Regions from separate parts of the Bradyrhizobium tunisiense genome, predicted to be linked through region 1. Evidence: riboswitches for the same ligand, from Rfam matches in the RefSeq annotation. Region 1 holds a riboswitch; the other holds the start of a gene.
The links. A riboswitch is a leader RNA that binds a small molecule or an ion and turns the genes downstream of it on or off. The one in region 1 is predicted to bind glycine.
Positions count from the first base shown of each region.

Region 1 (3,429 bases):
GACGGCTTCGTGGGGCCCGCGCATGTCAGCATCATCATTGGCACCGAGCCCTACGAGGTCTTTGCAGAGGAATTTGGCAAGCCGGTGGTGATCTCGGGCTTCGAGCCGCTTGACATGATGCAGGCGATTCTGATGCTGGTGCGTCAGGTCAACGAGCACCGGAACGAGGTGGAGAATCAATACAGCCGTGCCGTAACGCGCGATGGGAATCCGCGCGCCAAGGAGGAGGTCTCGAATATTTTCGAGCTGCGCGATCAGTTCGAATGGCGAGGCCTCGGGCTCGTGCCCTATAGCGGATTGAAGCTGAAGCAAACCTACGCCAGATTTGATGCGGAGATACGTTTCGCCTTGAACGAGCTGCGCGTCTCCGACAATCCGGCCTGCGAATGCGGCGCGATCCTGCGCGGTGTCAAGAAACCGGTCGACTGCAAGCTGTTCGGAACGGTGTGCACGCCGGAGACCCCGGTGGGATCCTGCATGGTCTCCTCGGAAGGCGCATGTGCCGCGCATTGGACCTATGGTCGCTTCCGCGATCGTCAGCAGAAGCGGGCGTCATGAGAGCCCATCAGCGCAAGCTCGACATCAAGCACGGCTGCGTCGACCTGTCCCACGGTTCCGGCGGCCGTGCGATGTCGCAGTTGATCTCGGGCCTGTTCCACGAGGCGTTCGGCAACGAATGGCTGGCGCGCGGCAACGATCAGTCCGCCTTCGACGTCGGCGCCGGGCGCATGGTGATGACGACTGATGGCTATGTGGTTTCACCGCTGTTCTTTCCCGGAGGCAATATCGGCTCGCTCGCGGTGCACGGCACCGTCAACGACATCGCCATGGCCGGTGCCCGACCGCTTTATCTGTCTGCGAGTTTCATTATTGAGGAAGGCTTTCGGTTTTCAGACCTCAAGATGATCGCGGACTCCATGGGCGAGGCGGCGCAATCCGCCGGCGTTCATATCATCCCCGGCGACACCAAGGTGGTCGAGCGCGGCAAGGCCGATGGCCTGTTCATTTCGACCGCGGGCGTTGGCCTGGTGCCTGAGGGACTGGATCTCTCCGCCGAGAATGCGAGGGTCGGAGATCGGGTGCTGATCTCGGGCACGCTTGGCGATCACGGCGTCGCGATCATGTCAAAGCGCCAGAACCTCGCCTTTGAAACGGAGATCGTCTCGGATTCGGCCGCCCTGCATGATCTGGTCGCCAGGATGGTGGCGGCGGGCGGCCGCGGCATCCGTCTGATGCGAGATCCCACGCGCGGCGGCCTCGCGGCGACATTGAACGAAATTGCCCAGCAGTCCGAACTAGGCTTCAGCCTCCAGGAAGAGGCGATCCCGGTCAAGCCGGGGGTGGCGGCTGCCTGCGAGTTGCTCGGGCTCGATCCGCTCTACGTCGCCAATGAGGGGAAGCTGGTCGCGATCGTGTCGCCTGATGTCGCCGGAGCCGTGCTGGCCGCCATGAGAGCGCACCCGCTCAGTCGCGACGCCGCCGATATCGGCGAAGCGGTGCCGGACGATCATCACTTCGTGCAGATGGCGACGAGCTTTGGCGGTGGCCGGATCGTCGACTGGTTGTCGGGCGAGCAACTGCCCCGGATCTGTTGAGGCCCAAGATGCGCATTCAGCCCCATGCCAACGCCGCGTCCTATACCTACAAAGCACGAGAGTTCAGTCCGGTGGATCCGCTTGAAATCTTCGATATCGCGAGCCAGCACTGTGAGGAGCATTCAATCGAAGTCCTCAACGTTTCATTAAAGTATCTCTTCGCTGGCTGTGCACTCCGGATTGACCGACAAGACCCAATGGCTCAATGCAAAGCGCCCAGACCGAAATCCCTCCATCGGCAAGTCAACCTAAACGACCGCAGAGCAGCAAGACTTCGCATCTTCGCTTCATTGTTGACCCAAGCCACGTAGTAGAATACTGGAGAAGTGCAGCCAGATATGTCGTGACTCAGGAGGTCGAGTCCCAAAGACGACGCTTGCGGAAGAGATCGGCTTCGGCCGACGCCGAAGGAGCAACCGCCCCGGAAACTCTCAGGCAACAAGGACCGCGTGTGACGAAACAACATCTGGAAAGAGGTGCCTTGGCACCCGCCGACGGGATAATACTCTCAGGCAAATAGACAGATGGGGCGCATTTGAAATCAATCACTTGATTGAGGTGTGCGCCCATGTCCCAGACTGTCGAACAAGTCACCACGCCCAGTTTATCGGCCAGGCGCCTAGCCGGTCCGATCAGTGTCCTCGATCTCTTCACGATCGGAATCGGCCCCTCCAGCTCGCATACTGTTGGACCGATGCGCGCGGCCCATCGATTCATCGAATGCTTGGGCGAAGATCTATGGCGCTGTCGCTTGGTTGTCGTCGAGCTCTACGGGTCGCTGGCGCTGACTGGCAAGGGTCACCGCACCGATATTGCCCTTCTGCTGGGACTATCGGGGTGGCTCCCAGAATCTGTTGATCCTGAAGCCATATCCATTATTGCCGGGCTGATCCGATCGCGTTCCGAGATCTTGCTTGGCGGTCGTCATGCGGTTGGCTTCGATGAGCGTCAGCACCTCACCTTCCGCACCGGCGAGTTCCTGCCGGGGCACTCAAATGGTATGAAATTCGCAGCGCATTCGGATACGGGCGTCCTGCTTCGTCAAACCTATTACTCCGTTGGCGGCGGCGCGATCGTGTGCGAAGGCGACCAGCCGAGCAACCCCGCTGTTCGAAACGTTGGATGTGAGCCGTACCCGTTCACGTCAGCGCATGAGCTTCTTGCGATAGGTGAGAGGACCGGCTTGTCGATTGCCGATATCGTTGCTGCCAACGAGCTATCGCATAGGGAGGAGACTGAAACCAACGCATTCCTGGATAGCGTTCGCGATGCAATGATGCGCTGCATCGATCGTGGGTGTGTCAACGGGGGTGTTCTGCCCGGTGGCCTGAAAGTACCGCGCCGTGCGCCAGGCCTGCTCAGCAAGCTCAAGACGACGTCAAAGGGGGCGGCACATCCATTTCACGTGATGGAATGGGTCAGCCTTTTTGCTCTCGCGGTCAATGAAGAGAACGCAGCCGGGGGACGGGTCGTGACTGCGCCGACGAATGGAGCTGCCGGCGTCATACCCGCGGTCCTGAAATTCTCCGAGATGTTCTTCCCGGATCCGAGCCCGGCAAAAGCCCGCATCTTTCTCCTGACGGCGTCCGCGATCGGTATGCTCTACAAACGAAACGCTTCGATATCCGCCGCCGAAATGGGTTGTCAGGGCGAGGTCGGCGTTGCTTGCTCTATGGCGGCAGCAGGTCTTGTGGCCGTCCTGGGTGGCACCAACCGGCAGATCGAGAACGCCGCCGAGATCGGCATGGAGCATAACCTCGGTCTCACATGTGACCCGATCGGTGGCCTCGTGCAGATCCCGTGCATTGAGCGCAACACAATGGGTGCGATCAAG
Region 1 is NZ_JBHLEV010000009.1:82,744-86,172, reverse strand. Features, by position in the region: gene hypD (hydrogenase formation protein HypD) at 1-558, shown strand, start outside; gene hypE (hydrogenase expression/formation protein HypE) at 555-1,595, shown strand; glycine riboswitch at 1,965-2,053, shown strand; gene ACFDR6_RS29790 (L-serine ammonia-lyase) at 2,164-3,429, shown strand, end outside.

Region 2 (3,429 bases), on a different contig from region 1:
CCGATGCATCAGCGGCTCTTTCGCACCTAGCAGCTGCGCATGGCGCATCGCGCGGCGCATGATCCGCCGCAGCACGTAACCGCGGCCCTCGTTCGAGGGCAGCACACCGTCCGCGACCAGGAAGGCCGAGGAACGCAGATGGTCCGCGATGACGCGGAACGAGGCCACGGTCTGCTCGTTCGGCCCGCTGCCGAGCGCGGACGACGTCGCATCGACCAAATGGCGGAACAGATCGGTTTCGAACACGCTCTCGACGCCCTGCAGAATGCAGGCCATGCGCTCCAGACCCATGCCGGTGTCGATCGAGGGACGCGGCAGAGGCACGCGCTCCTCCTTCGTCACCTGCTCGTACTGCATGAACACGAGGTTCCAGAATTCGAGGAAGCGGTCGCCGTCCTCTTCCGGCGAGCCCGGAGGCCCGCCCCAGATGTGCTCGCCGCGGTCGATGAAGATCTCCGAGCACGGGCCGCACGGACCGGTGTCGCCCATCGCCCAGAAATTGTCCGAGGTCGGAATGCGGATGATGCGGTCGTCGGAGAAGCCCGCGATCTTCTTCCACAGGCCGGCCGCCTCGTCGTCGGTGTGGTAGACGGTGACCAGCAGCTTGTCCTTCTTGAGCCCGAACTCCCTGGTGATCAGCGTCCAGGCGAGCTCGATCGCCCGCTCCTTGAAATAGTCGCCGAACGAGAAATTGCCGAGCATCTCGAAGAAGGTGAGATGGCGCGCGGTGTAGCCGACATTGTCGAGGTCGTTGTGCTTGCCGCCGGCACGCACGCATTTCTGCGAGGTGGTGGCGCGCTGATAGGGCCGCTTCTCGACGCCGGTGAAGACGTTCTTGAACTGCACCATGCCTGCATTGGTGAACATCAATGTCGGGTCGTTGCGCGGCACCAATGGCGAGGACGACACGATCTCGTGGCCGTTCTCGGCAAAGAAGTTCAGAAAGGTCGACCTGATCTCGTTGACGCCGCTCATGTTCATCCAATCGGGTGTGCTTGGACCCGCTTCTCGCCATCAAAACCGTAACGTTAAGGCTGATATCTGCGGGCCAAAGCGCTTTTAGACAAGGCCAGCTTCGCTGTCCAGAAACTGTGCAAGGAGATCATAGGGTTGCCACATCAGCGCAATCCGGTTGAAAGGCACGGAAGTCGCGTTGACAGGCTTGGCCGCCCTGTGGTCTGTACCCATCTGTATCGTACGGCCACGTCGGGAGAGACCGGCTTTAGGCAGCCGGCGCCGAAGGAGCAACCGCCCCGGAAACTCTCAGGCAAAAGGACCGCGTGGCTTTGACAGCATCTGGAAAGAGGCGCCGACGGGTCTAGACCCGGACTGCGTCCGCCGACGGGATAATACTCTCAGGCACAGCGACAGATGGGGCTTCGACTGGTGTCCGTCGGGGAATCGTCCCCGGGGAACCGCCGAGGGCCCTCCAAGATGCTAGCGCACGACCAAGACTCCCTGAAACGTACGCCCCTTCACGGGCTTCATGTCTCCCTGGGTGGCAAGATGGTGCCGTTCGCGGGCTATGACATGCCCGTGCAATACCCCGCGGGCGTGCTGAAGGAGCACCTCCATACCCGAGCCTCCGCCGGCCTGTTCGACGTCTCCCATATGGGCCAGCTCGCGCTCCGGCCGAAGTCCGGCAAGGTTGAGGACGCCGCCCGCGCCCTGGAACGGCTGGTGCCGCAGGATATCGTGGCGATCGCGCCGGGGCGGCAGCGCTACGCCCAGTTCACGAATGAAGACGGCGGCATTCTCGACGATCTCATGGTCGCCAATTTCGGCGACCACCTGTTCCTGGTCGTCAACGCCGCCTGCAAGGCCGAAGACGAGGCGCATCTGCGCGCGAATCTCTCGGACGATTGCGTCATCGATTCTCTTGGCGACCGCGCGCTGATCGCGCTGCAGGGCCCGAAGGCGGAGACGGCGCTGGCGAAATTATGTGCAGAGGCGCCGTCCATGACATTCATGGATGCCGGTCCGCGCATGGTTGCCGATATTGCCTGCTTCGTCTCGCGCTCCGGCTATACCGGCGAGGACGGTTTCGAGATTTCCGTCCCCGCTGCGGATGCCGAGCGCCTCGCCAAGATGCTGCTGGAAAATCCGGACGTGCTGCCGATCGGCCTCGGCGCGCGCGACAGCCTGCGGCTGGAAGCCGGGCTCTGCCTCTACGGCCACGACATCGACACCACCACGACGCCGGTCGAAGCGGCGCTGGAATGGTCGGTGCAAAAGAGTCGCCGCACCGGCGGCGCGCGCGCCGGCGGCTTTCCGGGTGCGGACAAGATCCTGGCCCATTTCAATCGTGGTGCATCCCGCCGCCGCATCGGCCTGCTCGCCCTCGGCCGCGCCCCGGTGCGCGAGGGCGCGCTGCTGTTTGCCGACGAGACGGCAGGCGAGCCGATCGGACAAGTCACGTCGGGCGGTTTCGGCCCGAGCCTGAATGCGCCGGTCGCGATGGGCTACGTGCCCACGAACCTGAGCGCGCTCGGCACCAAACTGTTCGCCGAGGTGCGCGGCCAGCGACTGCCGCTCGCAGTCGCCGCCATGCCCTTCGTGAAAAACACCTACAAACGCTGAGGACGAGACAATGACCACGACGCTGTACACCTCCGACCATGAATGGCTCGCCATCGACGGCGATGTCGCCACTATCGGCATCACCGACTATGCCCAGCAGCAGCTCGGCGACGTCGTGTTCGTCGAGTTGCCCAAGGTCGGCCGCGCGCTGAAGAAGGCGGAAGCCGCCGCCGTCGTGGAATCGGTGAAGGCCGCCTCCGACGTCTACGCGCCCGTGGCCGGCGAGGTGCTCGAGGCCAATGCCGAGCTCGCCGCCGAGCCGGCGCTGGTGAACTCGGACGCGCAGGGCAAGGCCTGGTTCTTCAAGATCAGGATTGCCGACAAGAGCGAGCTCGGCGGTCTCATGGATGAAGCCGCCTACAAGGCACATACGGCTTAAGGACGATGGAGCAAGCGATGACCGCGCACCGCAAGACCAACGGCGACACCGCCGCAAGTTTCGTTCGCCGCCATATCGGCCCCTCGGCGCGCGACGTCACCGCAATGCTCGAAACCGTCAGCGCAAAGAGCGTCGATGCCTTGATGGCGGAGACGCTGCCGGCCTCGATCCGGCAGGCCGCCCCCCTCGACCTCGGCAAGCCGCTCAGCGAGACCGAGGCGATCGCGCATATGACCGAGCTCGCAAGCCAGAACCAGGTCTTCACCTCGCTGATCGGCCAGGGCTATTCAGGCACCATCCTGCCCGCGGTGATCCAGCGCAACATCCTCGAAAATCCGGCCTGGTACACCGCCTACACGCCCTACCAGCCCGAGATCAGCCAGGGCCGGCTGGAAGCGCTGCTCAACTTCCAGACCATGATCTGCGATCTCACCGGGCTCGACGTCGCCAACGCCTCGCTGCTCGATGAG
Region 2 is NZ_JBHLEV010000010.1:70,513-73,941, reverse strand. Features, by position in the region: gene alaS (alanine--tRNA ligase) at 1-975, opposite strand, end outside; glycine riboswitch at 1,198-1,288, shown strand; gene gcvT (glycine cleavage system aminomethyltransferase GcvT) at 1,435-2,580, shown strand; gene gcvH (glycine cleavage system protein GcvH) at 2,591-2,959, shown strand; gene gcvP (aminomethyl-transferring glycine dehydrogenase) at 2,977-3,429, shown strand, end outside.
Region 2: it holds a riboswitch for glycine, as region 1 does, so the genes downstream of both, gcvT (glycine cleavage system aminomethyltransferase GcvT) here and ACFDR6_RS29790 (L-serine ammonia-lyase) in region 1, are expected to answer to the same signal.